Regions from separate parts of the Flexivirga sp. genome, predicted to be linked through region 3. Evidence: riboswitches for the same ligand, from Rfam matches in the RefSeq annotation. Region 3 holds a riboswitch; each other region holds the start of a gene.
What was found. A riboswitch is a leader RNA that binds a small molecule or an ion and turns the genes downstream of it on or off. The one in region 3 is predicted to bind S-adenosylmethionine.

Region 1: another riboswitch for S-adenosylmethionine. It lies ahead of metX (homoserine O-acetyltransferase MetX); the one in region 3 lies ahead of ACTHL4_RS12760 (MetQ/NlpA family ABC transporter substrate-binding protein).
Region 2: another riboswitch for S-adenosylmethionine. It lies ahead of ACTHL4_RS08810 (bifunctional o-acetylhomoserine/o-acetylserine sulfhydrylase); the one in region 3 lies ahead of ACTHL4_RS12760 (MetQ/NlpA family ABC transporter substrate-binding protein).

Annotation. Positions count from the first base shown of each region.
Region 1 covers NZ_JBQCGS010000051.1:16,627-26,693, reverse strand. Annotated here, with positions in the region: gene ACTHL4_RS08785 (TIM-barrel domain-containing protein) at 1-108, opposite strand, end outside; gene ACTHL4_RS08780 (hypothetical protein) at 319-1,584, opposite strand; gene ACTHL4_RS08775 (SufE family protein) at 1,642-2,073, opposite strand; gene ACTHL4_RS08770 (sulfurtransferase) at 2,070-2,966, opposite strand; gene ACTHL4_RS08765 (EcsC family protein) at 3,023-3,721, shown strand; gene ACTHL4_RS08760 (YkvA family protein) at 3,724-4,110, shown strand; gene ACTHL4_RS08755 (DUF4192 domain-containing protein) at 4,206-5,231, shown strand; SAM riboswitch class IV at 5,424-5,561, shown strand; gene metX (homoserine O-acetyltransferase MetX) at 5,598-6,797, shown strand; gene ACTHL4_RS08745 (universal stress protein) at 6,915-7,295, shown strand; gene ACTHL4_RS08740 (RNA polymerase sigma factor) at 7,534-9,072, shown strand; gene ACTHL4_RS08735 (transglutaminase family protein) at 9,396-10,067, opposite strand, start outside.
Region 2 covers NZ_JBQCGS010000051.1:36,208-46,274, reverse strand. Annotated here, with positions in the region: gene ACTHL4_RS08850 (hypothetical protein) at 1-383, shown strand, start outside; gene ACTHL4_RS08845 (DUF4352 domain-containing protein) at 458-1,189, shown strand; gene ACTHL4_RS08840 (DUF445 domain-containing protein) at 1,177-2,433, shown strand; gene ACTHL4_RS08835 (hypothetical protein) at 2,455-3,207, opposite strand; gene ACTHL4_RS08830 (HNH endonuclease signature motif containing protein) at 3,333-5,084, opposite strand; gene ACTHL4_RS08825 (hypothetical protein) at 5,157-5,921, opposite strand; gene ACTHL4_RS08820 (CopG family transcriptional regulator) at 5,918-6,079, opposite strand; gene ACTHL4_RS08815 (N-acetyltransferase family protein) at 6,130-6,699, opposite strand; SAM riboswitch class IV at 6,871-6,988, shown strand; gene ACTHL4_RS08810 (bifunctional o-acetylhomoserine/o-acetylserine sulfhydrylase) at 7,065-8,390, shown strand; gene ACTHL4_RS08805 (serine protein kinase RIO) at 8,680-9,552, shown strand; gene hrpA (ATP-dependent RNA helicase HrpA) at 9,585-10,067, shown strand, end outside.
Region 3 covers NZ_JBQCGS010000076.1:13,848-23,914, reverse strand. Annotated here, with positions in the region: gene ACTHL4_RS12780 (DNA polymerase IV) at 1-892, shown strand, start outside; gene ACTHL4_RS12775 (isocitrate lyase/PEP mutase family protein) at 919-1,740, shown strand; gene ACTHL4_RS12770 (methionine ABC transporter permease) at 1,749-2,348, opposite strand; gene ACTHL4_RS12765 (methionine ABC transporter ATP-binding protein) at 2,408-3,478, opposite strand; gene ACTHL4_RS12760 (MetQ/NlpA family ABC transporter substrate-binding protein) at 3,475-4,449, opposite strand; SAM riboswitch class IV at 4,550-4,678, opposite strand; gene ACTHL4_RS12755 (ABC transporter permease) at 4,800-5,621, opposite strand; gene ACTHL4_RS12750 (ABC transporter ATP-binding protein) at 5,618-6,568, opposite strand; gene ACTHL4_RS12745 (TetR family transcriptional regulator) at 6,703-7,338, shown strand; gene ACTHL4_RS12740 (NUDIX hydrolase) at 7,348-7,815, shown strand; gene ACTHL4_RS12735 (NADH-quinone oxidoreductase subunit A) at 7,837-8,202, shown strand; gene ACTHL4_RS12730 (NADH-quinone oxidoreductase subunit B) at 8,199-8,792, shown strand; gene ACTHL4_RS12725 (NADH-quinone oxidoreductase subunit C) at 8,789-9,331, shown strand; gene ACTHL4_RS12720 (complex I subunit 1/NuoH family protein) at 9,328-10,067, shown strand, end outside.

The sequences.
Region 1 (10,067 bases), on a different contig from region 3:
GTGGGCGGCGGTGATGTCCGGGAGGTGGGCGGCTGCGTCGGCCGAGGCGGTCGGCAGCACCGCGACGAGGCCGGCGAAGGCGAGGGCGGCGGACGCGAGAAGCGCCACCCACTGGCGAAACAGATGATTGATAATGATTGATCCTCGGGGGTTTCGATCATTAACACGCGATTTGTCGACTCTAGAGGTTCTGTCCGGTCGATGGGCAGTTCGCGACCGTCGAACCTTTCGTGCGCCGCCGGCGCCGCTGTTCCCGGGCATACGCAGGCCCCCGCACCTGGCTGGTGCGGGGGCCTGCGGCGTTCGTGCCGGCGGGGGTCAGTGCTGTTGATCGTTCCCGTCCCCGGAGGGCCGCTCGTTCTGGTTCTGCTGCTGCTGCTGCTGTTGCTGCTGCAGGGCCCACGGGTTCTGGTGCTCGGCCTGGGGATCCACGGCAGGCACCGCCGTGGTGGCCTGCTCGTGGATATCGCCGGTCGGGCCGCCCTGGTCGCCGGTGGGCGACGAGGCATCACCGCCGGACATCGGCAACCCGGAGATCGCCTGGGTCGGCTCCTCGGAGCGATCCGCCGAGCCGTAGCCAGGCTGGGCGCTCGGTGCGGGGTGCTGGTAACCGGGCTGTTCGTATGCCGGCGTCGAGGCCTGGCCGCGCCCGGCCTGCCACTGCGCGGTCCCCTGTTGCACCTGGTCCGAGGAGACACCCTGCGTCGGCGCGTTGTTGAAGTCCTGCTGGCCGCCCGGCTGTGCGTGGCGCTCGTACGGCGACGGCGCGCTCGGCTGTTGCGGCTGACCGTACGGCGCCTCACCGTAGGGCGACTGGTGCGGGGCCGCCGACTGCTGGCCGTACGGCGACGGGTTGCTCTGCTGCTGCCCATAGGGAGAGGACTGCTGTCCGTGCTGCGGCTGCTGGCCGTAACCCGGCTGCTGCGGTGGCTGATAGCCACCCTGCTGGCCGTAAGCCGGCTGGTGAAGGCCCTGCTGCGCGTAGCCCTGCTGCTGGCCGTAACCCTGCTGTCCGTAGGCACCTTGCTGTCCGAACGGCTGCTGGCCGTAGACACCCTGCTGACCGTACGGCTGCTGTCCGTAACCGCCCTGCGGGGTGGCGCTGCCCGGCCCGCCCGACGTGCCCTTCCTGCGGCCGAGCAGGAACACCACGATCAGCCCGATGATGCCCAGGGCGAGCAGGATGCCACCGAGCACGATGCCGATGGTCTGGAAACCGCCGCCGATGGTGTCGGCACGCTTGCCGGCATACAGGTTGCCGGTGTTGCCGGTGCAGGTGACGGTGCCCTTGTCCTGCGAGCTGCGCGCGATCTCGTAGTACTTGGTGCCGTCGGCGGTCACCGAGAAGTCCTTGGTGGGGCGGCCCATCGTCGTCGAGTCGACCTTGCACACGGTCGCGGTGCGGTCCGCCGACTGCGGGCTGTAGACCGAGAACCCACCGCTCATCGACAGGTTGCTGCCGTTGCTGAACTGGGTGAGTTTGACGGTGGAGCCGCTCAGCAGCCCGATGATCAGCAGCACGAGCCCGATCACCGCGACGACCGCGGGCACGGCAAGCAACTTCTTATTGCCCAGGGAGTTCATATGGCGCAACCTAACGCATGTCGATGTCGAAGGGTCCTGAGCGCACGCGCCGGCGGATCAGTCCGACAGCAGCGTCCGGGTCTGCCGTTTGATCCTAGAGAGCATGGCGACCATTCCGCGCATCCGCAGCGGAGAAACCGCCTCGGCGAGTCCGAACTTGAACGGGACATCGTCCGGCACGTCGAGCACCGCCTGTGCCGACTGGCCGTCCAGACCCGCATGCAGGATGCCCGCGAAACCGCGCGTGGTCGGTGCCTCCTTGGGTGCGTTGAAGAACAGGTGCACATCACCGTCGGTCACCTCGACGGCAAGGAACAACGGTGTCTGACACTCGTGGACCTGCTCGAGCTGGTCGGGGTGGTCGGCATACCGGGCGGGCAGTTCGGGCAACTCCTCGCTCAGCTCCAGCAGCAGCTGCAGCCGGTCCTTCGGGCCGACCGAACCGAAGTCGTCGATCAGTTCGGCCAGCGGCGCGGGCAGGTCGCTCACGCCGCGGGTCCGCCCTGCTCGACCGGCACCCGCACCGCGTTGCCCCACTCGGTCCAGGAACCGTCGTAGTTGCGCACGGTGCCGAAGCCCAGCAGGTGGGTCAGCACGAACCAGGTGTGCGAGGAGCGCTCGCCGATGCGGCAGTAGACCACCACGTCCTCGCCGGGGTCGAGTCGCTGCTCGTCCTGGGAGAGCGCTTCGAGGTCCGCGCGACTCTTGAAGCGACCGTCCTCGCGCGCCGCCTTCGACCACGGCACCGACCGTGCGCCCGGGATGTGGCCGCCGCGCAGTGAACCCTCCTGCGGGTAATCGGGCATGTGCAGCAGCTCGCCGCTGAATTCGCCGGGGGAGCGCACGTCGACCATCGCCGTGCCCCGCTCCAGCTCGGCCAGCACGTCCTCCTTGAAGGCGCGCACCGGCGCATCCGCGCGTTCCACGACCGGGTAGTCGGCGGTTCGGGCCGTCGGCACCTCGCGGGTCATCTCCCGGTCCTCGGCCAGCCACGCCGACCGGCCGCCGTCGAGCAGCCGGACATCCTGGTGACCGAAGAGCGTCATCACCCACAGGGCGTATGCCGCCCACCAGTTCGACTTGTCGCCGTAGATGACCACGGTCGTGTCGCGGCCGATGCCGCGCTCCGACATCACCTTGGCGAAGCCGGCTCCGTCGACGAAGTCACGGGTCACGGGGTCGTTGAGATCGGTGTGCCAGTCCAGTTTGAAACTGCCCGGGATGTGGCCGGTGTCGTAGAGCAGCACATCCTCGTCGGACTCCAGGACGACCAGGTCGGGGTGGTCGCCGGCAAGCTGCTCGGCCAGCCAGCCGGTGGTGACCAGGCGCTCCGGGTGGGCGTATTCGGCGAGCTCGGGACTCGAGTCTGTGGGGTAAGGCATAACGCCACGTTACGCGCTCCGGTATGGCGTCCCGACACGGCTGGCAGGATGGGCGCATGTTCGGCAGCAGCAAGAAGAAGAGCAAGCAGCCCGTCCCGCTCGACAACGGTCCGTTGGGCAGCACGGCGCTGAGCCTGTCGCAGAAGCTGATCACGGTCGGTATCGACGGGAAGGCCGGCTTCGACAGCGCGCACGAGGTCGCCGAGGCCGCCCGGCGCGACTACCCGGCCGACGTGGACCGAGCCATCGACCACGTCGTGTCCCAGCACCGCAAGCTCGCGGCCAGTGCCGGATTCGTCACCAGCCTCGGCGGATTCGTCACAATGGCCGTCGCCCTACCGGTGAACCTGGTCGGCTTCTACCTGATCAACACCCGCATGGTGGCAGCCATCGCCGACCTGCGCGGGTACGACCTGCACGACCAGGGCACCCGCACCGCCATACTCCTGACCCTGGTGGGCGGCGACGCCGACGACCTGCTCAAGAAGGCCGGTGTCGTGAGCACCGGCCGGCTGGCGAACCTGGCGGCCAACCAGCTGCCACCGCCCGCGGTGATGGTCGTCAACAAGGCGGTCGGTTTCCGGCTGGTCGGCCAACTCGGTGACAAGCTGCTGACCAAGCTGGGCAAGGGCATCCCGGTGGCCGGTGGTGTGATCGGCGCCGGCCTGGACGTGTTCCTCTTGCACCGCATCGCCAAGGTCGCCAGGCGGGAGTTCCCGCCCACCGGCCGCGCCCTGCCGGCCGGGCGGAGCTGAGCGTGCCGCGGCTGCCCAAGGTGTCCGGCCTGGCCGGCGTCCGCTGGTCGGCGATGCGCCGGATCTCCGACGCACTGCAGGAGGTCACCGAGCCGGGCGGTCCCTCCATCTCGGTGCGAGTCGCGTCCTTGCCGCGGATGACGAAGGCCGTCGCACGCGGCGAGTACACGGGCGTGAGTGCCGGTCATCTCGGCCTGCTGGCGGCGGCCGCCGCGTACGTCGTCTCGCCGATCGATCTGCTGCCCGAAGCGCTCGTCGGTGTCGTGGGACTCGCCGATGACGCCGTCGTGCTGGCCTGGCTGGCCAAGGCCCTGGTGGAGGACACCGACCGGTTCCTGGCGTGGGAACGCCGGCGCGGCGACACGATCCCGGGTGAGCGCCTGTCCTGACCGGGCGGTCCACATCCCCCTCCGGCCCGGTCACGCATCCACACCCGCGGTGATCGACCGTCCGCGACCCTGGTGCGCGGCCACAGGCTCGCCGTATGACATCCAGCCTGCACGGCATCGGCGAGCTCATCGCCTACCTGCCCTACCAACTCGGATTCCTGCCCCGGGACTGCCTCGTCGTGATCGGCCTGCGCGACCGGCGCACGGTCCTCACGGCGCGGTTCGACCGACCGGACAGCTGCGACGCCGTGGCGTTCGCGAAGCACATCGCCACCACGTTCGGCAGGCACGATCCGGACGAGCTGGTCGTGCTCTGTTACGACGCGTCCGGGGCCGCCGACCAGCTGTTCCTGCAGGAGTTGGGCGACCTGCTGCGCGCAGCCGGCGCAGAGCTGTCGCACGTCGCACATGTGCGGGGCGAGGCTGCGACCTGGCGCGCCGAGCGATGCTCGTGTCACCGCTGCCCGTGCACATGGTCGCCGGTCCCGCCGGCCACCCGCGTCGCACCGGTGGCCGAGCAGGTGCAGCGCGGCGTGACCCCGGCCGCCGACCGTGCCGACCTCGCGCACCGCTTCGACGTGCGCCATCCATTGGTGGCCGCAGCGGTCGGGCATCGGCTCGGCGAGCCGGCCGAGGTGCACAGCGCCGAGGTGCTGCCGCGTGTGCTGCTCGAGCAACAGACGCCCGTGCATCAGCTCCCGGTCGACGTGCTGGCCGACGCCACCACGGCCGTGGCCGCGATCGTGGTCCGCGACCAGGTGCTGTCCTGGCTGATGCCGCAGTTCCTGCCGGCGGAGCTGGTCGAGGCCGAAGCGCCGGTCGATCCGCACCACCTCGGCCTGCCGCCGCTCTGGTTGCGTGAGCTCGATCCGTTCGACGATCCGGTGGACCGCGTCGCCGAGCGACTGGAGGAGTGGGTCGGGTGCATCCCGCAGTCGTGGAGTGTCCCGGTGCTGCTGCTCGCCGCCGCCATCCGATGGGTCACCGGCAACGGGGTGCTCGCGTCCTTCGCTGTCGACCGCGCGCTGCAGGTCGAGCCCGACTGCCGGCTGGCCCAGTTGTTCGACGCGGCGCTGCAGGCCGGGCTGCGCCCGACACCAGCTCAGCAACGGCCTGCCTAAGATCACCCCCACGAAATTCCTCCCCCGCTCCGGCACCCCACGACGTTTCTTCCCCGCCAGCTCCTCCGAATACTGCGCGGGAGCCCGATTCTCTCGGGTCGCTATGTCGCGGGTCCTGGGTGGAACGCCCGACCCGTGAGATGCGCGGGCGACGGCTTCGTCCCGCCCAGACGGTTTTGCTACCGTTGTATCCGTCATGAGTCCCAGCGTTCGCTGACCTTCGCGGCCACGAACACAGCCCCGGCTGGCTGGGCGGCAACCCTCCACCGCGGTGGGGTGCCCCGGGTGAAGACAGGGTCGACCGTGCACGGCGGTCGGCAAGCGCGGGGCCGGCGAGCCCCAAGGGGCACGCAAGGAGTGGGCCGGATGAGCGCCATACGGACGGCGACGACGCAGACCTCACGCACGCCATTACGCACCGGGTCACCGGTGCAGTGGTGCGCACCGCCGCCGGATGCCAACCCCGACGCCCGCGCGATCCGCCTCACCGACGTGCCGTTGGAGAGCGGTGCCGTGCTGCCCGAGGTGGTCGTCACCTTCCAGACCTGGGGGCGACTGTCCTCCCGTGCCGACAACGCCGTGCTGGTCGAACACGCATTGACCGGTGACTCGCACGTCGTGGGGGAGCCCGGCCCCGGGCAGCCGACGGCGGGCTGGTGGCCCGGCCTGATCGGCTCCGGACGGCCGTTGGACACCGACGAGCTGTATGTCGTCGCCGTCAACGTGCTCGGCGGGTGCCGCGGCACCACCGGGCCGGGTTCGCCCGCCCCGGACGGCAGGGCGTGGGGATCGCGCTTCCCGCGCACCACCGTGCGCGACCAGGTGATGATCGAGGCGGCGGTCGCCGACGCGCTCGGCATCGCCGACTGGTTCCTGGTGCTCGGCGGGTCGATGGGCGGCATGCGCACCATCGAGTGGGCCGCCGGTCATCCGCAGCGCACCCGTGCTGCGCTGGTCATCGCCAGCGCTGCACAGGCCACCGGGGACCAGATCGCGTGGGGTCAGGCACAGACGTTGGCCATCACCTCCGACCCCGGGTACGCCGGTGGCGACTACTACGGCACGGGCGTCATACCGAGTGACGGGCTGGGTATCGCTCGCCGGATCGCCCACGCGACCTACCGCAGCGCCGACGAGTTCAACACCCGGTTCGGCACGCGGCCACAGGATCAGGAGGACCCGCTGGACGGCGGCCGGTTCGCAGTGGAGAGCTACCTGGACCACCAGGCCGGCAAACTCGTCGCCCGCTTCGACGCCGGCGCCTACGTGCAGCTCACCGCGGCGATGGCGACCCATGACGTCACCCGCGGGCGCGGCAGCCTGGCGGAGGTGCTCGGCGGCTACCCGGGACTGTTGCGTGTCGCCGCCGTCGACTCCGACCGGCTCTTCCCGGTGGAGTTGTCCGAGCAGATCGTGGCCGCACACGGCCGCGGACGGGTCCGGCTGATGCGTTCACGGCACGGGCACGACGGGTTCCTCATCGAGACCGATCAGATCGCGGCGATCGTCTCCGAGGCCGTGGCCGATGCACGGCGCGAGCAGGTCCGCGTGCCCGTCGCCGGTTGAGCGCCGGCCGGATGTGAGCTTGGCCACCAGGCTGCTCGCCCCGCCGGCGGATCGGTCCGGTAGCGTCGTCGGTACGTCCGAGACGTGAGCGACCCGATGGGAAGAGGTGATCGCGCAGTGGCTGTCGTGGTGGGGTACGTACCGACCAGGGAAGGCGCCGCGGCGCTGCGCCGAGCAGCCGCGGAAGCGGCCGTGCGCCATACCCCCTTGGTGGTGCTGGACTCGGCGCACAGCGAGGGGCAGGACCAGACCCCGGACGCTCGCGCGCAGCTGGCCGAGTTGGCCGACCAGGACGTCAGTTACGAGGTGCGCACCGTCGGTCCCGGCGAGGATGCCACGGAGGAACTCCTGCGCATCGCGGAGGAGGAGTCCGCCGATCTGTTGGTGATCGGGCTCCGGCGCCGGTCGCCGGTCGGCAAGCTGATCCTGGGCGCGAACGCCCAGCGCATCCTGCTGGATGCTGCCTGCCCGGTGCTGGCGGTCAAGCCCGCCGAGTGAGCGGACCGAGCCCCGGAAAGGGGCCGATGGAATGTTCCACGCCCCGAATCGTTTTATAATGGTGTGGAAGCGCTCGTGACCGAGCCGGACCAGCCGGTGTGACGGTCGCTTCGAAACCCCAACCTCGGTCAGCCGTCAACCCCGGACGGCAACGTAGTGGTGTCCGTGCACCTGCGTCCGTGCATCCAGTGCCCGTGCACGGCTGACCGACAGTTTCGGAAGGTAGTTGGTGGACCCAGTGGCGAAGACCCCCGGAGCGCCGGCATTGCCGGCGGAGTTCGCGCACCCGGCGCTGCAGCAGCTGATGGCAGTCGGACAGGCGAACGGCTCGATCGACAGCTCGCAGCTGAAGGATGCCCTGGAGGCCAGTGAGATCGCGCCGCAGCGGATGAAGACCGTGCTGCGTGCGCTGGATGAGCACGGCATCGCCGTCACGCTCGACTCCGAGACCGCCGCTCGTGCCGTGGCGACCACCACCACCCGTCGCAGCACCAGCCAGAAGGCCGCCAAGAGCGCTGCCAAGAAGACCACGGCCGCCAAGGGCGACGACCCGAAGCCGGCGAAGAAGGCCGCCGCCAAGAAGACGGCCGCCAAGAAGAGCGCCGACGACGTCGACACCGACGCGCTCGAGAGCGATGCACCGGACGACGCGATGGATGACGCGAAGCCGGCCAAGAAGGCCGCCGCGAAGAAGACCACCGCCAAGCGGTCCGCGGCGCGCAAGAAGACCGACGACCTCGACGTCGCCGAGGACGAGGCGCCGGACGCCAAGGACCTCAAGGACGACGAGGCGGAGGAGTCCGACGCGTTCGTCATCCGCCAGGACGACGAGGACGACGCACCGGCCCAGCAAGTCGTCACCGCCGGTGCAACGGCCGACCCGGTTAAGGACTACCTGAAGCAGATCGGCAAGGTCGCTCTGCTCAACGCGGAGCAAGAGGTCGAGCTCGCCAAGCGCATCGAGGCCGGCCTGTTCGCCGAGGAGAAGCTCAACGCCGGCGAGAAGATCGAGATGAAGCTCAAGCGCGAGCTGTGGTGGATCGCGCAGGACGGCAAGAAGGCCAAGAATCACCTGCTCGAGGCCAACCTGCGCCTCGTGGTCTCGCTCGCCAAGCGCTACACCGGTCGCGGCATGCTCTTCCTCGACCTCATCCAGGAAGGCAACCTCGGCCTGATCCGTGCGGTCGAGAAGTTCGACTACACCAAGGGCTACAAGTTCTCGACGTACGCGACCTGGTGGATCCGACAGGCCATCACCCGCGCGATGGCCGACCAGGCGCGCACCATCCGCATCCCGGTGCACATGGTCGAGGTCATCAACAAGCTGGCCCGGGTGCAGCGGCAGATGCTGCAGGACCTCGGGCGCGAACCCACTCCGGAGGAGCTCGCCAAGGAGCTCGACATGACCCCGGAGAAGGTCGTCGAGGTGCAGAAGTACGGCCGCGAGCCCATCTCGCTGCACACCCCGCTCGGCGAGGACGGCGACAGTGAGTTCGGCGACCTGATCGAGGACTCCGAGGCCGTGGTGCCCGCCGACGCAGTCAGTTTCACCCTGCTGCAGGAGCAGTTGCACTCCGTCCTGGACACCCTCTCCGAGCGTGAGGCCGGCGTCGTGTCGATGCGTTTCGGCCTGACCGACGGCCAGCCCAAGACGCTCGACGAGATCGGCAAGGTCTACGGCGTCACCCGGGAACGGATCCGGCAGATCGAGTCCAAGACGATGAGCAAGCTGCGGCACCCGTCGCGCTCCCAGGTGCTGCGCGACTACCTGGACTGAATCTTCTGCTGCGACTCCTCGCAGCACGCAGAACGGCCCCGGCGAACAAGTTCGTCCGGGGCCGTTCTGCGTGCTGGTCGTCGTCTCCGCAGCTGCCGGCGTGGCCGGAAATGCGTGACTAACCGGCAACGGTCGCTGCTTCGGGGGCGGATCGGCCGGAAATGCGTGACTCACCAGCAACGGTCGCTGGTTTGGGTGCCGGCGTGGCCGGAAATGCGTGACTAACCAGCAACGGTCGCTGCTTCGGGGCCGAATCGGCCGGAAATGCGTGCATAACCGGCAACGGTCGCTGGTTTGGGTGCCGGTCCGACGCCCGCGACCGCTCAGCGGCGCCGGTGTATGCCGAACAGGCGCGCCGGCCCGCGGGCGATCCGCGCGACACCACGCCGGAAGACCGCCCGGCCGGACGCCGGCAGCACCGCGGCGGCGATGCGCTGGGGCCACGACTGTTGCCGGCGCACCCCGTCCAGGATGAGCCGGGACTGCCGGTCGATCGTGCTGGGTGAGGTGCCCGGGGCGGCATACCGCTCCTGCTCGAGGGTCGACATCGCCGAGTGCAGTGCCTCCAGCCCGGCCGGGGGCAAGGCGGCGCGGGAGCGGTAGTAGCGCTCGGTCGCGCGCGGGGACCGCTCCTCCTGCGGTGGCGGGATGCCCAGATCGCCGAGCCGGCTCTGCAACACCTGCCACTGCGCCTCGACCGGCCGGTGCTCGCGCAGCCGCGCACTGATCGATTCGCGCTGCCGACGGGCGAGCAGGGGGAGCACGAGGGCACCCAGTAGGCCGACCGCCAGCACGAGCAGGGCGATCACCAGATTGCCCCACCAGTCGATGTGTTGACCGCCCGCGGCGGTCCGCGCAGCCGTCGACCTCGAAGGGGCCGCGGACGACGAGGACGGCGCCGCCGAGGACGACTTCGGTGCCGTGGACTTCGCCGACGGGGCATGGCCACCGCCGGCCGGGCCGGTGACCGCGGTCGTGTAGCTCGGCGGCGCGCC
Region 2 (10,067 bases), on a different contig from region 3:
CCAAGCACCTGACGATGATGGGCCGCACGCTGACCCTCGGTGCGGATCCGACGCGTGCCGGCGAACTCATAGCCCACATCGTGTCCTCCGATGACCGGGTCACCGACGTGCGGTCCGAGCAGGGCGCGATCGTGATCCAGATCGATGGCTCCTACCCGCGCGCTCGTGCGCAGCTGATGCCGGACCGCACCGTGATCGGGGTCGAGGCGATGACCTGGGAGATGGGGTTCCCGCAGGGCGCGGCGGTGTGGGACCGCATCGCCACCGCGATCAGCCAGGCGGCCGGGCATCAGGGCATCCCGGTCGGGGAGGGCACCCGCGAGTTCGCCAAGGACGAGCACGGATCCGGCAAGCCGGAGGTCTGGACGGTTCGCGTAGCCTGAGGCAGCGTGCCCGCGCGTGGCCGTGAGCACGATCGTCAGCAGGGTTCGAGGGGACCATGAGCTTCGAGGGGACTATGACCACCACCGCAGTGCGCAGGATCGCCCTGGGTGCGGTGCCGGCCGTCATCGCGGCCGGCGCGCTGGCCGGGTGCAACGATGCGGCCCCGACGGTGCAGCCGCCGCCCGCGACCAGCCAGGGCAGCGATCAACCGGTGCCGACCCAGGGCAGCGTCCCCACTCAGAGCAGTGTGCCGACCGACAGCGAGGTGCCCACGGTCTCCGCCGCGCCGAGCTCGGCCACCGGCGACCCGGCGAAGGTGTGCACCGCCGAGGACGACGGCTTCCTGACCCCCGGCGTCCTCGCGCCGAGCACCCGGAAGGCAGCCTGGGGCAAGCCGCTGGAGTTGAGCCAGAAGTATGGCGGCACGGTGACCATCACCCCTCAGGTGCCCCACGCCAAGAAGCCCGCGGACGGTGACATCTTCGGCCCCCCGGACGGCCAGACCAACCTGCTGGTGAAAGTCACCGTCGCGTACAAGTCCGGCGACGACAGCACCATCGCCGGCATCTACTTCACCCTGCGCGACAGCCAGAAGAACCTGTGCGACTACAGCTCGCTGTCCCAGGCCGTGCCGAAGCAGGACCAGTTCGACGACGCCACGCTGAGCAAGACCAGCAGGACCTATACCGGCACCATCGTCTTCGAGGCGCCGGCGGGCCAGGACTACACGAAATACACCCTGCTCTACCGCCCGAGCACCTTCGACAACAAGAGCTCGGACGCGCCGGTCGCGTGGACCGACTGAGAACGGCCGCGCTGAGCGCCGCCGACCAGGAACGCCGTCGCCGGCTGCGCAAGATGCGGCTGGTGGCGACCTCGCTGCTCGTCGCAGCGGCGGTCGTCTTCGTCCTCACCCACGGCCACCACGGCGTCTGGGGCTACCTCAACGCCGCCGCCGAGGCAGCGATGGTCGGTGCCGTTGCCGACTGGTTCGCGGTCACCGCCCTCTTCCGGCACCCGCTGGGGCTGAAGGTGCCGCACACCGCCATCATCCCCGAGCGCAAGGACAGCATCGGCCACAGTCTCGAGGACTTCGTCACCGACAACTTCCTGACCGCGGAGAACGTCCAGCAGCGACTGGCGACCGCGCAGGTGCCGTTGCGTGTCGGTCGCTGGCTGGCCGACCCCGCGAACGCCACCCGCGTGGTGACCGAGTCGGCGCCGGCCCTGGCCAAGGGCATCGGTTCGATCAGCGATGCCGAGGTCGGTGATTTCCTGGGCCGGGTCCTGTTGCCCCGGCTGGCCCGTGAGCCGGTGTCACCCTTGCTGGGCAGCCTGCTCGAGGGTGTGGTGAAGGACGACTCGCATCGCCAGGTCGTCGATCTGGTGGTGCGTGAGCTGCACGACTGGGTCCGGGACAACGAGCAGACCGTGACCTCGCTGATCGGCAGTCGCGCCCCCTGGTGGTCGCCACGGTGGCTGGACGACACCGTGGCGGCACGATTGCACGTCGAGCTGGTCCGGTGGCTGGCCGACATACGGGACACGCCGGACCACCAGGTGCGGCGCGCGATCGACGACCTGCTCGCCAAGCTGGCCGACAACCTGCAGAACGACCCGGCCACAATGGAACGCACCGAGCAGCTCAAGGTGCGCGTGCTGTCGCACCCGTCGGTGGGCGACTCGCTCGTCGGCATGTGGCAGTCGGTCAAGCGGGTGGTCGTCGAATCGCTGGAGGACCCCGACAGCGACCTGCGCGCGCGGCTGGTGCGGGCACTGACCGACCTCGGTGGCCGGATCGTCTCCGATGACGAGCTCCGCGCGTCGCTGGATCGGCGGCTGGGGGAGATCTCCGGGCACGTGGTCACGACCTACGGCCACGAGATCTCCACGGTCATTTCGCAGACCATCGAGCGCTGGGACGGCGACGAAGCGTCGCAGCGCATCGAGCTGCACGTCGGTCGCGACCTGCAGTTCATCCGGATCAACGGCACGGTCGTCGGCGGTCTCGTCGGTCTGCTGATCTATTCCCTGGCGCAGCTGCTCTGACGCGGCGGCCGGGTCTCGTCCTCAGTGGGCGTGGCGGGCGGTGCGAACGGTGTGCCGCACGTCGCGCCACGCCGACCACCCCGTGCGCAGGCGCCGTGCCCGTGCGGCGGACAGACGTCGTGCGCGTGCCGGCGGCGGGCGTCGTCGTCGTCGCACCGCTGCCCGAACGCCGGCGGAAGCGTGCAGCGCGTCGAGCGCCTGAGGCTTCCCGATGAGTTCGCCGCTGCGCAGCGTATGACGTGCACGGGTCATCGAGATCAGCGCCAGATCTGCGAATGACAGGTCGAGGAACAGCCACGGCCGTTGTGCCGCCCACGACCAGTAGCCGGTCAACTCGGCGCGCGCGGCCGCGCGAATGGTCGCAGCCGGCAACGGCGGGAACACTTGCCTGCGCGGCATACCCGTCAGCCGTATGCCGAACTGCCCCAGCTCGGCCCGTGTTAGCTGCGACAGTTCTCGCTCGACCAGCCGCCCGTGGGTCCACGTCGGGTGTGCGATGTGCAAGCCCGGCAACTCGTCGACAGGCGCGTAGACGCAGCCCAGTTGCGCTCCAGGATGCGCGGCGTCGATGGCAGCGTGCATGCGCGCAAGCTGCTCCAGTTGTGCGTCCAGCAATGGGAATGCGGTGAGCGCGACCAGGTCGATGTCGCTCACCCCTGGGGCATACTCGCCGGAGGCGACCGAGCCGGCGGCGTAGCTGCCCACGATCCAGTCGAGATCACCCAGCTGCCGTCTGAAGTCGTGCACTGCCGGGATGTCCTCGGGCAGGCGCATCCGATCACTATAGGTGCCTGCATGGGGTCGGAGGTCGCGAGTCGTGGGTCGCCGCGGCCGGCTCGCGACCGCGGGCGCGGTGTTGCGCGTGCCGATGGTGTGCCCGCGAGCCTGCGTGCACCGAATCAGTGCGGGCTCAGGCACTGACCGGGTCTTGCCCACCGGTCTCGTCCACGGGGGTCTTGGTCACCCGGGATCTCGTCCACGGGGGTCTTGGTCACCTGGGATCTCGCCCACGGTGGGTCTTGGTCACCCGGGCGTTGCTCACCTGGTGAGGCGCCTGACCGCGGACTCGCTGCCGGCGGTCGCGGATCGAACCTGACCAGAGACAGATGGAGCGTCTCGTTCGTCGGACCGGCGTACGGTGCGAAGTGCGGCGTGGCGTGATTGCCGCGAGGGTCGTGCTGCGACGGGCGGTCCGGGCCACGACGCCGATCGTGGCGCGGCTCCGAACGCAGCCCGCAAAGCGGGTCGTAGAGCTGGTAGAGCGGTCGCAACCGTGTCCCGTCGCGTGCGGTGAAGGTGACGCCGTCCGGCCGGGTCGGGTCTCCAACCATGACGAAGGTGCCGCGATGGTGCTCGTCGTGGTGGAACGGGCAGAGCATGATCAGCCGGTCGGCGTCGGTCAGCCCGCCGTCGATCCAGTGGTCGAGATGGTGGCATTCCAGGTGATGCATCGCGAGGCAACCCGGGAAGCGGCACCCGCGATCGCGGTCCTCCAGCAGGCGACGGGTGCGCGCTGGCACGATGCGCTGAGCCCGACCGACGCTGACCGGAGTGCCTTCGGTCTCCCAGACCGGCTGAATCACGCCGTCGCAGAGGATCCGGGCACGCAACGTCGAGGGCAGTGCGCACTGCTTGTGCAGCCACCCCGCGCCCTGAGTGTCGAGATGCAGGTAGACGCGGTAGCGACTTGCCCGCGAATGGCCGAGCGGTGCGCCGGTGTCCAGGGACCGTTGAGCCAACAGGCTCATCGCCTCTCCGAAGGAGGCGCCGCGATGGGTGCGGGACGCGCTGCCGGGGTTGTCGCCGCATGTGGCCGACGGTCGGGACGTGGCGCTGCCCGCGTCGGCCGTCGTTCCTGTCGCGAGGCGGAACAGCGCGTCCTTCGCCTCCAGCAGCGACTGCTCGACCAAGGCACCGATATCGGCAGGTGCGTCGTACGAGAGGAGAAAACGCCCTGCGGCGTAACGCATCTCGAGGCGAGGAGGTGCGGTGGTGGGATCGTGCCGGCCTGGTGTTCGCGCCTGGGCGGCGTCGGTGGCTGCGTCCACCAAGGCCTCGTCGTCGGCTGCGGCGCCGGCCAACAGCGCGCTGCTGCTGCCGGCGTCTTGGGCGTCGGCCGAGTCGGCCGAGTCGGCCGAGTCGTCGGAGTCGTCGGAGTTCGAGTCGGAGTCGGCTGCGTTGCCGTCGGCGCCGGTCTCGAACTCATAGCGGCACAACGCCCTGCGCAACTGCGTCACGGTCGTGTAGGAGGCGAACTCGGCAACATCCGCGTCATACGCGCTCGGGGTGTGCTTGGCGATCACGGCGGCGAGCCCGAGCGTCAGCCGGCCCGCATCGAGCAACCGCTGCATCGTCGGCAAGTCGGAACACCGCTCGGCGATGCGGACGACGTCGTGGGCCGACGACCAAGTCAGACCCGCGTATGCCGTCAGCCAGTGCTCGGGTGAACGGAAACCCACCCCGCACCACAGCTCGTCGGCCAGCACCCGGCGCATCAACGCGACGAGACGGGTATGCCCGTCGTTGAGCTGGGCGCTGATCATCGCCAGCTCGTCGCGCGCCGCCGAGACAGCTTCGGGGAACGCAGGCGTCGGCGACCCGGCGATGCGAGCCGCATCCGGCGGTGCAGTCGTAGCGCGTTCTTCGATCATGTGTCCAGCGAATCACCGACCACCGACATCGTCGGACGGAACGGCCCTCACCGGTGCACGACGCACAGCAGGTCACGCCCTCGCGTGCACCTGAATCTGCTGGCCGTCCGGGTCGGTGATCGTGACGTGGTCACCGAACTCGGACTCGTGCAGCGCCGTGGTGGCGTCCGCCGCGGCGGCCCGTTGCATGATCTCGGGCAGGGGGGTGGCCGTCTCGAAGCTCAGCTGCACCGCGAACGGCCCTGGTATGACGCGTGACTCGTCTCCGGCAAGGTGCAACCCCACGGATCCGCCCGCTCCGGGGAGGGTGAGCTGGGTGAAGTGCTCGTTCGCCTCGCCGACGAGTGCGAAGCCGAGGGCCTCGAGCAGCCGGCGGTCCGGCGCCTGATCGTCGATGAAGCGGATCGGCGTGACGCGCAGATCGCCGGCGTCGGGACCCGGTGTGACGCCCGTGCTCGTGTATCCGTAGAGATCGTCGGAGGTGCCGTTGATCGTCAGGTCCTCATCACCGAGGGTGACCGTGATGGCCCGGCCGTAGGCCTCGTCGTACACCATCGACCCGGCGGGGTGGCCGTCGTCGCCGAAGCCACCCGCGGTCAGTCGCCGTGCGAGCGCCGGCAGGTCGGACGCTTCGAAACACAGGCTGGTGTGCCCCGGCCGGGCGCCGGTCGCCGCATCCGCCGCACTGTGCAGGGCGACGGTGCCGGCGCGGCCGGCGAGCACGACCCATCCGCCCTTGTCGGCGGTGAGGGCGACGCGCAGCCCGAGGGTGGTCAGCAGACGAGTCATCGCGTCGATGTCGTCGGTGAAGCGGATCGGCTGCACGAAGAGGTTCATCGGGTCGCTCCTGGATCGAGGTAGTCGCGGAGTGCCTGCTCGACGAGGGCCGACAGGCTCAGGCCGTCGTCGATCGCGCGGTGCTTGACCTCGCGGATCAGATCGCCCGGCAGATAGACGTTGAACTGCGCCTTCGCGGGCTTGTCGCTTGCTGGCATGCTAGCAATCTAGACATAGTGGACGTCGCCGTCAAGAGGTGGGACGGCGGCTACCGGCCCCGCGGGTGCTCGCGCAGGTCGAGGACCTGGAATACCTTGTCGAACCGGCGCTCCGCGTCCGGCGCGACGAAATCCGGCAGCCGCCCGTACTCGGTGAAGCCTTCGGACACGTAGAGGTGCTCGGCGCCGGCGTTGTCACCCCGGAAGTCGATCGTGAGCTGCTCGCAGCCGGCGACGCGCGCGGCGTCGATCAGGTGCCGCAGCAGCATCCGGCCGATGCCTCGGCCGCTGAACTCGGCGGCCACGGCCAGGCGTTCCAGGTCGGCGTGCGGCCGTAGGGTGGTGCGAGCGTAGCGGCGCCAATAGCCGAATCCGACGGGATTGCAGTCTGGTTCACCCGCACCGCCGATCGGCGCACGCGCCACGAGCACGCAGGCGTCCGAGGGGCCGGCTGCGACCAGGTCCGTCAGCAGGTCCCGCATCTCCTCCCGGGTCGGCGGATCGGCCCAGCCGATCGCCGCGTCGGCCCGGATGAGCGTGCCGACCAGTGCCGTCAGTGCGTCGACGTCCCGAGTGCCGACCCGGTCCAGTCGCTCGATGGTGACCGCAGAGTTCGTCATGGGCCCATTGTGTCCGGTGCGGGCTCGGGCACCGACCTCTTCCACCGTCGCCGGTGCACGCCGCTCCTGCACAGTCGTTCCTCGGGCGCCTTCGCTCTCATAACGTTGCGAGGCGTCCATAGTAAGAGACGATTATGTATCAGAAGGTGAGCGGCGCTAGCATCTCGGACAGGTCATGAGTGTCAGCGTCAAGCCCCGGCTCGCTGACCGGCAACCCTCCTCTCGCGGTGGGGTGCCCCGGGTGAGGACCGGGCCACCGGTGCAGATCGCCGTGTGGCAAGCGCGGGCATCACGAATGTGGGTCCGCCGCCGAAGGCGGCCGTGCGTCGTCATACGGCGATCGAGCACGGAGGTCAAGAACACAGATGAGCACCGAGGCAACTCCCAACTGGTCCTTCGAGACGCGCCAGATCCACGCCGGCCAGAGCGCCGACCCGGCAACGGGTGCGCTCGCGCTGCCGATCTACCAGACCACGTCCTACCAGTTCAACGACACCGACCACGCCGCAGATCTCTTCGGGCTCAAGGAGTTCGGGAACATCTACACCCGGCTGATGAACCCGACCACGGACGTGGCCGAGAAGCGCATCGCCGACCTCGAAGGCGGTGTCGGTGCGCTGCTGGTCGCCTCCGGCCAGGCGGCCGAGACCCTGACGTTCCTCAACATCGTGCAGGCCGGGGACCACATTGTCGCCAGCCCCAGCCTGTATGGCGGGACGTTCAACCTGCTGAAGCACACGTTGCCCAAGCTCGGCATCGAGACGACCTTCGTGGAGAACCGCACGGATGCGGCGAGCTGGGAGTCCGCGATCCGGCCGAACACCAAGCTGGTGTTCGCCGAGACCGTGTCGAACCCGAAATCCGAGGTCCTCGACATCGAACTCGTCGCCGGCGTGGCGCACGCCCACGGGGTGCCGTTGGTCGTCGACAACACGATCGCCACGCCGTTCCTGCTGCGCCCGATCGAGCACGGCGCCGACATCGTGATCCACTCGGCCACCAAATACCTTGGTGGTCACGGCAATTCGATCGCCGGCGTCATCGTCGACAGCGGCAACTTCGACTTCGCCAAAGACCCGGAGAAGTTCCCCGGCTTCAACACCCCGGACGAGGCGTACCACGGGCTGGTCTATGCACGGGACCTCGGCGTCGGCAGTGCGCTCGGCGCGAACCTGGCGTTCATCCTCAAGGCCCGCGTGCAGTTGCTGCGTGACCTCGGCTCGGCCGTGTCACCGTTCAATGCCTTCCTCATCGAGCAGGGCATCGAGACGCTCAGCCTGCGCGTCGAGCGCCACGTCGCCAACGCCCGCGCGGTCGCCGAGTGGTTGCAGGAGCAGGAGCAGGTCGAGTCGGTGCGCTGGGCGTCCTTGCCAGGCAACGAATACTACGAGCTCGCCCAGAAATACACGCCGCTCGGGGCTGGAGCCGTGCTGGCCTTCGAGATCGCCGGCGGCGTCGAGGCCGGCAAGAAGTTCGTCGAGGCACTGACGCTGCACTCGCACGTCGCGAACATCGGCGATGTCCGTTCGCTGGCGATCCACCCGGCGTCCACCACGCACTCGCAGGGTCCGGACGAGGATCGCCTCGCGGCCGGAGTGACCCCCGGGCTGGTCCGGCTCTCGGTCGGCATCGAGCACGTCGATGACATCATCGCCGACCTGGAGCAGGGATTCCGCGCAGCGAAGGGCTGAGTACCGCCTGAAAGGCCCTGTGCGGCATACGTTCTCGTATGCCGCACAGGGCCTTTTCGACGCCACGCTGGTCTCGATACGGGCTCGTTCCTCGCCCTACTCGACCGGCGTGCTGAAATTCGGTTGACCGCAACGCTGTATGCCGGGAAGCCTGGGCACACACGCACCGGCGGCATAACTGTGCCGCACCGACGGCGGCATACGTCGCTTCGAGGAAAGGAGTCAGCGATGGCAGAAGGACAGGACACGCTGCCCGCTTCCAGGCTCTTCCTCGATCGGAGTTTCCCGTATGTCGCACCACCCGGAGGCCTCCGCCTCCTCCCTTGACGGCACGTCCGTCGATCAACGTTTCGCCTTCGACTACCGGCAGATCGGCGCACTCGCCGTCGACCAGCGCTGGTCGACGTGGGGCAACTGCCAGCCCCTGAGCCGGGGCCCGCAGCCCTGGCCGGACTGGGTCATCACCGACGACGCCGCCGTCGACACCGAGCTCGGTGTGCTCAAGACCGGCAAGGAGGCCGATGTCTTCCTGCTGGAGCGGTCGGCGCCGCTGGACGACCGCAGTGTCGTGCTCGCCGCCAAGCGTTATCGCGATTCGACGCATCGCACCTTCCATCGCAACACCGCCTACACCGACGGCCGCAAGCTGCCCAAGAAGGGCGGCCGGGAGGCGCGAGCGATGGCCAAGAGCACCACGTTCGGCAAGTCGGTGGCCGCCGGCAGCTGGGCGTGGGCCGAGTGGGAGTCGCTGGTGCGCTTCCACCGGGCCGGACTGCCGGTGCCCTACCCCGTGCAGGTCGACGGCACCGAGATCCTGATGGAACTCGTGCTCGGTGACGATGGCACGCCGGCGCCTCGGCTGGCCGCCACCCGGCCGCGGCCGGAACTGCTCGCCTCCCTGTGGTCGCAGGTGTATGACGCCGTCAGCGGACTTGCCGCGCTCGGCTGCGTGCACGGTGACCTGTCGGCGTACAACCTGCTGGTGGCGGGGGAGCGGCTGGTGATGATCGACCTGCCGCAGACGATCGACCTCTTCGGCAATCCGCACGGCATGGAGATGCTGCAGCGCGACTGCACCAACGTGGCGGCCTGGTTCCGCGCCCGCGGTCTGGACGTCGACGGCGAGGAGCTGTTCGGCGAGGTGGTGGCGCGCGCCGTGTGAAGGGAGAGTTTGCGACAATGGGCGGGATCACCATGACCTCACCCGATTCCACCGCGCCCGCCGGTCGCCGGTCCCGTGGCCGGCGCGGACGCAATTCCGGCCGGCAGGGCGACCGACGACCACCTCGAGAGACTCCGGAGCAGCGCGCGGCCCGCCGCGAGCACCGGCGCACCCTCGTGCCGCAGATCAGCTACCCGCAGCAGTTGCCGGTCAGCGCCGCCAAGGCGGAGATCGCCGACGCGATCCGCGACCACCAGGTCGTGGTGATCGCCGGAGAAACGGGGTCGGGCAAGACGACCCAGCTGCCCAAGATCTGTCTCGAGCTCGGCCGCGGGCTGGACGGCATGATTGGACACACCCAGCCGCGCCGCATCGCCGCACGCTCGGTGGCCGAGCGGGTGGCTGAGGAACTGGACGTCACACTGGGCGAAACCGTCGGCTATCAGATGCGATTCGCCGATCACACCAGCCAGGACTCGCTGATCAAGGTGATGACCGACGGTGTGCTGCTCGCG
Region 3 (10,067 bases):
CAAGATCGCGGTGAAGCGATGCCCCGACGCGGTGTTCCTGCCCGTGGATTTCCCTGTGTACGAGGCTGTTTCAGCCACCGTGATGCAGACGTTGCGGGAGCTGCCGGGCGCCGTCGTCGAGGTTCTCGGATGGGACGAAGCCTTCGTCGGCATCGACACCGACGAGCCCGTCGGCTCGGCTCACGCCGTCCGTGACGCCGTGCTGGCGGCCACCGGGCTGCACTGCAGCGTCGGTGTCGGGGACACCAAGGTCCGTGCGAAGGTGGCCACCGACCTCGGCAAACCACGCGGGGTCTTCCAACTGACGCGGGACAACTGGCTCGAAGTCATGGGAGAGCGCCCAGTTCGTGCCCTTTGGGGCATCGGCAGCCAGACGTCGAAACGGCTGGAAGCACACGGCATCCGCACTGTCCGGGACCTGTCCGCCGCCTCGGACGAGGTGCTGGCCGCCGAATTCGGGCCCAACACCGGTCCGCACATCGGTCGGCTCGGCCGCGGTGTCGGCAGCGCGACCGTCGATGACACCCCCTGGGTCGCCCGCGCCCACGGTCACGAGACGACATACCAACGCGACCTGACGACGGTCGATCAGGTACGCAACGCCCTCGGCGAATTGGCTGCTCTGGTGGTCGAGGATCTGCAGGGCGAACAGCGGCCCTGCCAGCGGGTCCATCTGAAGATTCGCTTTGCGCCGTTCTTCACCGTCACTCGCGTCCGCAAACTGCCGGCACCGACGTATGACGCGGCGGTCATCGCCGACACCGCGTTCGCGCTCTACACCAAGCTCGCCGATGAGCGACCGGTGCGCCTGCTCGGTGTCCGCGGTGAGATGGTCCCTCCGGAGGGCGGTTACGACGCACCCCGCACTCACGGCCGCCGCGGCGGTCCGTGACGGTGGTCCGTCCTACCGTTGACGCCATGACACAGACCGAACGCGCAGCCGCCTTCCACGCCCTCCACGACGACCTGCTCGTGCTCCCGAACTGCTGGGACGCGGCCTCGGCTGCGGTGATCCAGCGAGCGGGTGCCACAGCCCTCGCGACGTCGAGCGCCGCGGTCGCCTGGTCGCTCGGCGTCCAGGACGGCAATGTCCTCGACCGTGGCCTGATGCTCGAGCACCTGCGACGCATCTGCTCGGTCGCGACCGTGCCCGTGTCCTGCGACATCGAAGGCGGATTCGGTGAAACGACAACCGACCTCGCCGAGACGACCCGTCTGGTGATCGAGGCGGGAGCGGTCGGCGTGAACCTCGAGGACGCGATCGACGGTGAGCTGCGACCGGTCGACGAGGCAGTGGAACGCGTGCGTGTGGTCCGCGAGGCGGCGACCAGCGCAGGTGTCGACATCTACCTCAACGCCCGCACGGACGGCTATCTGCTCGGGGCAGCCGACTTCGACGACACCGTCGCCCGGGCGGCGGCATACCTCGACGCCGGTGCGAGCGGGATCTTCGTGCCGGGCGTGACCGACCTCGGCGAAGTGGCCCGGCTGACAGCGGCGATCGACGCCCCGGTCAACATCCTCACCGGTCCGCACGCGCCCGGCATCGCGCAACTGCGCGCGGCCGGCGCCCGTCGGATCTCGGCGGGCTCCTCCCTGGCCGGGGCGATCTTCGGGCACCTCGAGCGGGCGGCTCGCGAACTGCTCAATGCCGGCACGTATGACGAGCTCGCCGGCGGACGCGCCCACGCCGAGCTGAACGCGCTGTTTCCGAAGGAGGCCGGGCGTCGTCCTGAGTAGGCCGCGAGTTAACGGCGGAGCGCCTTGCGGGCCAACACATTGCCGCCGAACTGCGCGAGCTGAACCAACGCGATGATCACCGCGACCGCGATCCAGGTCACCGCCCAGTCGAAGCGGTGGTAGCCGTAGGTGATCGCGAAGTCGCCCAGTCCGCCGCCACCGACCGCCCCCGCGATCGCCGTCATGTCGACGACCGCGACGAAGATGAACGTGTATCCCAGGATCAGCGGACCGAGCGCCTCCGGCACCAGGACGGACCGGACGATCCGCCACGGGCCGGCGCCCATCGCCTCGGCAGCCTCGATCACGCCGGGATCGACGGAGACCAACGACTGTTCGACGATGCGGGACACGCCGAACGTTGCCGCGATGACCAGCGGGAACAGCACCGCGCGGGTCCCGATCGTCGAACCCATCGCCTGCAGGGTGAGCGGCGCGATCGCGGTCACGAAGATGATGAACGGGATCGGCCGGACGATGTTGACCAGCACGTTGAGCACCGTGTTGATGACCCGGTTCTCCATCAGCCCGCCGCCGCGGGTGGTGAACAGCGCCACGCCGAGCACCAGCCCGAGGACGCCGCCGATGAGGATCGTCACGACCGCCATCAGCAGGGTCTGCCAGATCGCGGTCTGGAACGTCGGCCAGAGCGTCGACCAGTCCGTCGTCACCGTGCGCCCCCGTCCACCGGGCCCGCAGCACTCAACGCCTCGACCGTCGCCCGTACGCCCTCATCCGGGCCGCGCAGCGCAAGCGTGAACGAGCCGAGCGACTCGTGCTTGAGGTCGGTGATCCCGCCGTACACGATCTCGAAGTCGACACCGTGCTCGCGCGCAGCGGTGCTGAGCACGGCACCCAACGCGCGCTCGTCGGTGACCGCGACGGTCACCAAGGTGTCGTCATACGTGTCCCGAAGCTGTTGCAGCCGTGCAGCATCCGGCCGGTTCCCGACCGTCGCCGACACGAACCGCTGCGTCGTCTGCGCCTGCGGTGAGCCCAGTACGTCGCGCACGGTGCCGGTCTCCACGACCCGGCCGGAGTCGAGCACGGCGACGCGATCGGCGATCGCGCGGACCACGTCCATCTCGTGGGTGATCACCACGATGGTGATTCCGAGCTCCTCGTTGACCCGCCGGAGCAGGGCCAACACGTCACGGGTGGTCTCCGGGTCCAGCGCCGAGGTGGATTCATCGGCGAGCAGCAGGTCGGGGTCCGAGGCCAACGCCCGGGCGATACCGACGCGCTGTTTCTGACCACCGGACAGTTCTTCCGGGTAGCTCCAGGCCTTGTCCAGCAGCCCCACGAAGGAGAGCAGTTCGGCAACCCGCTGTTCCTGCTCGGCACGCCCCAGCCCGGCCAGTTGCAACGGGTACGCCACATTGCCGAAGACGGTCCGCGATCGCATCAGGTGGAACTGCTGGAAGACCATCCCGATGCGACGACGTATGGCGCGCAACGGTTTTCCGTGCAGCCGGGTGATGTCGACCCCGTCCACGGTCACGGTGCCCGACGTCGCCTTCTCCAGGCCGTTGATCAGTCGGACCAGTGTGCTCTTGCCGGCGCCGGAGTAGCCGATCACGGCGAAGATCTCACCGCGGCGGATGTCCAGGCTGACGTCGTCGAGAGCATGGTGAGCCTCGGCGCCGGTGCCGAAGATCTTGGACACGGCGGTGAGTCGGACGACCGGATCCGCCGAATCCACCTCGGACGCAGTCGCTTCGATGACGGCGTCGGTCATTGCGCGCTCACGACCTTCTCGTAGCCGGCCAGCAGCTTGCGCAGGTCGGCGGCCGGCTTCTGCACCGGCACACTCGTGTTCTTCGACTCCGCCACGACGAGCTTCTCCACACGCGGGTCGTGATACAGCTTCACGATCTCGGCATACGTCGGGTTGTCCTTGTCGGCGGCCCGCGACACGATCACGTTGATGTAGGGCTCCGACGTGCTCGACCTCGGGTCGTCGGAGAAGAGCGCCTTCTTCGGGTCCAGGTGGCCGTCCAACGCGAAGTCGTTGTTGACGACCGCGCCGTCCACCGAGGACAACGACGTCACGGTCTGTGAGGCGTCGACCGGGGTGACCTTCACCTTCGATGCGGACGTGTCGATGTCCGCGGGTGTCGACACGATGGTGCCGCCGCCCTTGAGCTGGACCAACCCGGCCTTCTGCAGCACCAGCAGTGCGCGGGCCTGGTTCGTGGGGTCGTTCGGTATGGCGATGTCGGCGCCTCGGGGGATCTGGCTGAGCCGGGTGTGCTTCCTGGAATAGAGACCGAGCGGCACGACATACGTGGACCCGACGGGCGTCAGGTCCTGGTGCGCTTGCTTGTTGTAGCTGGCGAGAAAGACCAGGTGCTGGAAGAGGTTCAAGTCCAGTTGGCCTTGCGCGACAGCGGGATTCGCCTGCGTGTAGTCGGAGAAGTTGACCGTTTGCAGGTCGATGCCGTGCTCGCGCGCAAGCTTCTTCAGCACCGGCCAGTAGTCCTGGTCGGCGTCCGTGACGCCGATCTTCACCGTGGTGAGCTTGCCGCCGGAGGCCGAGTCGCCGGCGGTCGCGCGGCCGGCAGCGAACCCGCCGCCGGCGCCGACCACCAGGGCGATGACGGCAGCAGTGAGCCACGTACGCCGCGACCGGCCCGGTCGGGGTGGCAGGGAGGGGCGGTCCGGCAGGGAAGGGACGCCAGACGGGTCGGACGGGGTGTTGGTGGACATGGTGACCTCAGGCTTCGGCTGTCGTTCGTATGACGAAAGGGCGCCCGGCCGTGCTCGAACCCGCGCGCACGCGATCAGCGGGCGCTCGGGCAACGGGGTACTGCCGTGCTTGCCGCACTGCGGATCGGTGGATCACACACTGCGGCCCAGTCATTCACCTGGGGCACCCCGCCACGTGCGTGAGGGTTGCCGCCCAGCAAGCCAGGGCTTGTCGCTGGGACTCGTGACTGTCTTAAACATAAGGAACAGTTACCGAATAAGTCAAAACGTGTAGCGGTGCTACTGGTTTGTGAACTGCGTCACCTCCATCGCCCCACCACGGTGGTGACCGCCTGAGTCGAGCGCAACGGCTAACTCACGTCACGGCGGATCGTCGTGCGCACCGCGATGGCGGTGATGGCGACCGCATAACCGACGATCAGGACCGCGGCGAGCCACGGATTGAGCAGTTCGGCGCCGGTCGCGGAGCCGAAGGCGCGGTGCCCGGAGAACGCCAGTGCCTGCACCGCGCCGCCGGGGAGGAAGGGGTATGCCGGCCGGGTCAGCGCGATGCTGTTGATCGTCTGTTCGATTGCGAAGAGATAGATCAGCAGTGCGGCGACCGCGGCGATCTGGTTGCGCAGCAGTGCGCCGACGGCGACGCCGACCGCGGTCATCACGGCGATGGAGAGGGTGCCGCCGACGACCGCTCGCGTCACGCCGCCCGCGGTGAGCGAGCCCCCGAGCAGTCCGCGGGCGGACAGCCACGGAGCCGCGATGGCCGAGCAGACGCCGACCACCACGACGCCGACGAGCAGTCCGTAGCCGGTCAGCACGATCAGCTTGGCGCTGATCAGCCGGCCGCGATGCGGTATGGCGAGGTAGCTCGCGGTCGCGGTGTGGTGGCGGTACTCGCCGGTGACCGCGGTGATGCCGACGATCGCGGTGATCATGTAGGCGGTCTGCACCCCGCCGATGAGTGCTCCGGTGAAGATGTCCAGCGGTGGGTGTTCGCTGGCCTCCGATCCGGCGACGGTCAGCACCGTGACGAGGACCGCGACGGCCACCGCGACGATCCCGAGGATCCACCACAGGCGGGTCGTGGCGAGCTTGCGCAGCTCGGTGCGCAGCGCTGTCGCCATACCCGATCCGGTCTCCGCAGGTGCATCGGTCCGTTCGGCGACGGCACTCATCGCGTTGCTCCCTCGTGTGCGGGGTCTTCGACGGCGCCGCTGCCGTCCGATTCGGTGAGACTGAAGAAGAGTCGTTCCAGCGTGTTGGCCTCGGTGACCAACTGCCGCAGCGGTATGCCGGTGTCGTGCGCGATCAGCCCGATGCGGGTGGCGTCGACACCGCGCACGATCAACGTCTCCTCGCCGGCCCGCTCGACCCGGACGTCGTCACCGACCGCCCGGTGCACAGCGGCCTGCAGTCCGGCCGGGTCCGCGCTGCAGACCCGGACCTCGTCGCTGCCGACCTGCCGGATGTCGCCCTCGTGCACCAGCCGGCCGCGATGGATGATGACGACCGAGTCGACCAGTTGCTGCATCTCGGCCAGCAGGTGGCTGGACACCAGCACCGTGTGCCCGGCCGCCGCGAGGTCCTGCAGCAGTCCTCGCAACCAGCGGATGCCTTCCGGGTCCAGCCCGTTGGTCGGTTCGTCGCAGATCAGGACCGGCGGGTCGGCGAGGATCGCCGAGGCGACGCCGAGGCGTTGGCGCATGCCCAGGGAGTAGTCGCGCACCCGCCGTCCGCCGGCCGTCGCCAGGCCGACCTGGTCCAGCGCCTCGTCGACGCGGCGGTCGTTCACCCCCGCCGCGATCGCGCAGATGCGCAGGTGATCTCGCCCGGTGCGTGCCGGATGGAAGCCGTCGGCCTCCAGCAGCGCTCCGACGGTGCGCGCCGGAGCGTCCAGGTCCTGATAGCGGCGGCCGCCGATCATCGCGGTTCCCTCGCTAGGGGTGATCAGGCCCAGCAGCATGCGCAAGGTCGTCGTCTTGCCGGCGCCGTTGGCTCCGAGGAACCCGGTGACCTGGCCCGGGCGGACGGTGAAGCTCAGCCCGTCCACCGCCGCCAGCTGTCCGAACCGTTTGGTCAGCCGGTGTACGTCGATCGCGCACGGCCGTTGCTGGGAACGCATCCCGACTCCTCGTGTGCTCGGTCGGGCGGGACGCCCGACTACGCTTCAGTCGTCACCCCAGCCGTGGTGTCGACATGGTGACGGTGTGTAAGCAAGACCATACACAGTGTCAAAATTCGAAAAGGAGGCCGTAGGTGGTGCGGGACGCCGGCGCGGATGATGCGGCACGGCCCTCGGTCGACGCCGACTGGTCGGCGACCGTCGCCGGCCACAAACAACGGCAACTGCTGAGGATCGGCGCGATAGCGGCCGAGCTGGTCAGCAGCGACGGCCTCGGTGCGGTGTCGATGAGCCGGCTCGCGCGGGCGAGCGGCATCTCGCGCGCGACCCTGTACAACTACGTTCCGGATGTCGTCACCGCCGTCCGCCACCACCTCACCGCCCAGTCCGAGGCATTCCAGGCCGCGGTGGCGGCCGCCGTGGCCGAGGAGGAAGACCCGGAGGCGCAGCTGCGGCGCTACATCCAGGAGCAGGTGGCGTATGCCGCGGGCGCGGATCATCGCGCGGCGGCCGCGCTGCTCGAGTCCGGTGCCGCACTCGGCGGCTCCGATCCGGCCGCCCATCAACGCCGTGACTCCTCGGTGTTGGAGGGCATCCTCGACCGGGGCGACCGGGCCGGGACCTTCCGGTCCGGGCACCGGGCGGCCCGCCTGACGCTGATCAGCCGGCTGCTCTACAGCTCGCACGAACTCATGCACCAACAGCACGTCAGCCGCGATGACACCGTCGCCCTGATCACCGAGCTCATCCTCGACGGCATCCGCCGATAGGCTCCTGCCGTGCCAGCCGCGGAGATCGTCGTCAGCGCCGTCGTGTTCCGTGACCCGCAGGGGCGGGTGCTGACGGTCCGGAAGTCCGGGACGGACAAGTTCATGTTCCCCGGCGGCAAGCTGGAACCCCGCGAGCGCCCCATCGATGCGGCCGTGCGGGAAGTCGCCGAAGAGCTCGACATACAGGTGCGAGCCGCCGACCTGCGTCTGCTGGGCACCTTCACTGCGGACGCCGCCAACGAGCCGGGGCACACCGTCACCGCGACGGTGTATGAGCACGACTTCGTTCCGGTGAGCGCCCCGGCGGCCGAGATCGCCGAGCTGCGCTGGGCGGACGTGTCCGCGGACGCCACGCAGGATCTCGCGCCGCTGTTGGCGCACCGGGTCTTCCCGGCGCTGCGGGGCGGACATCTGCGTCCGTCAGTAGACCGTCCACTCCGGGAGCGCCTCACGCACGAGACGCCACGCCCTGGTTAGGCTCTGCGGGTGTCCACGGGAGTGACCGGTTACTTGGTGCTGCTCGGCGTCGGTGTCGCCGGAGCAGTGCTCTTCGCTGCTGCGATGGTCTCCCGGCGCCTCCTCGCGCCCCGCGCGCCCGGCCTGGCGAAGCTGACGACCTACGAGTCCGGCGTCGACCCGGTGACCGGCGGCTGGGCGCAGACACACTTCCGCTACATCACCTATGCGTTCCTGTATGTCGTCTTCGCCGTCGACGCCGTCTACCTCTTCCCGTGGGCACTGGTGCTGCGTGATCACGACCTCGGCATCGCCAGCCTGATCGAGATGGCCATCTTCATCGCGGTGGTGCTGGTCGGCCTGCTGCACGCCGCCCGCCGGGGTCTGCTCACCTGGAGTGACCGATGACCACCGACCTGCCGATGCCCCGTGTCGGCGCCGGCCAGGCCGTCGCGCCTCGACCGATGCGACTGGTCCTCAACTGGGGCCGGCGTTACTCGCTGTGGGTCTTCAACTTCGGATTGGCCTGCTGCGCCATCGAATTCATCGCTGCGTCGATGGCCCGCCACGACTTCATCCGGCTGGGTGTCATCCCGTTCGCCCCCGGTCCGCGCCAGGCCGACCTGATGGTCGTCTCCGGGACCGTGACCGACAAGATGGCGCCCGCCGTCCGCCGGCTCTACGACCAGATGCCCGAACCCAAATACGTCATCAGCTTCGGTGCCTGCAGCAACTCCGGCGGTCCCTACTGGGACTCCTACAGCGTCACCAAGGGCGTCGACCAGCTGATCCCCGTCGACGTTTACGTCCCCGGCTGCCCGCCGCGACCCGAAGCGCTGCTGCACGGCATACAGGTGCTGCAGCAACAGATCGCCGACGAGCGGTTGCACACCAAGGGCCTGCGCGCCAAGCTCGGCTCGTATGCCGGCCGCAAGGCGTCCGCGGCCGAAGTGAGCCGTCCGCTCGTCGCTCCTCCCTCGCAGGAGAAGGACGCGTGACCGACCAGACCCACGAGATCCCCACGGTTTGCTGCGAGCCGGGGGAGTGGCGACAGACCCTCGAGCGCGTGCGCGGCGAGGGCTTCGACTTCTTCGACTTCCTCACCGCCGTCGACCAGACCGACGCCGACGAGCGGCCCGGCTTCGACGTCGTGGTGCATCTCTACGACATGACTCCCGGTGCCTTGTGCGAGACCTTCGTGCAGACCCGGGTCGCCGACGGCGCAACGCTCGCCAGTTGCACCCCGCTGTGGAGCGGTGCCGCCTGGCACGAGCGCGAGACCTACGAGATGTTCGGCATCGGCTTCGACGGATACAGCGAGGCCGGCTCCGGCAAACTCCGAAAACTGTTGCTGCCGGACGGTTTCGACGGCAACCCGCTGCGCAAGTCGTTCGTGCTGGTGGCCCGCGCGAGCAAGCCGTGGCCGGGAGCCAAGGAACCGGGCGGCGGTGGCACCGACGGCGCCAAACCCGCCCGCGCGCCGCGTCGCCGGCTGCAGCCGCCGGGTGTCCCCGACGAGTCGTGGGGCCCTCGATGAACGACTTCGCCGAGATCGTGCTCCGTTCGGTCTGCGTGCTGGCCGCGTTCCTGGTGCTGCCCCTGCTCGTCGGCCAGACCGAGCACAAGGTGATGGCGCACATGCAGGGGCGGCTCGGGCCGATGGAGGCCGGCGGCTTCCACGGCTGGGCACAGTTGATCGCCGACGGCGTCAAGTTCGCCCAGAAGGAGGACATCGTCCCGCTCGCCGCGGACAAGAGCGTCTTCCGTGTGGCGCCCGCGCTGGGCATCGTGTCCTACCTGTTGGCGCTGGCGGTCATTCCGTTCGGACCCGGCTTCTTCGGCGCCGACGTCCCCGGCAGCCTGGTCTGGGTGCTGGCGGTGGGTGGCATCGGCACGGTGGGCATCCTGATGGGCGGCTGGTCCAGCGGCAACAAGTACTCCCTGCTCGGCGGCATGCGCACCGCCGCTCAGTTGGTCTCCTACGAACTGCCGCTGATCCTGGTCAGTGCGTCGTTCGCGATCGCCGCCGGATCGCTGTCGCTGGTCGGCATCGCGCACGCCTGGAACCCCTGGTGGCTGATCTGGCAGCTGCCCGGCGCGCTGGTCTTCCTCGTCGCGGCAACGGCCGAGCTGCAACGCCCGCCGTTCGACATGCCGGTGGCCGACTCGGAGCTGGTCATGGGCCCCTACACCGAATACACCGGCCTGCGCTTCGCGCTCTTTCTGCTCGCCGAATACGCCGGCATCGTCGTCATGTCCTTCCTGCTGGCCGC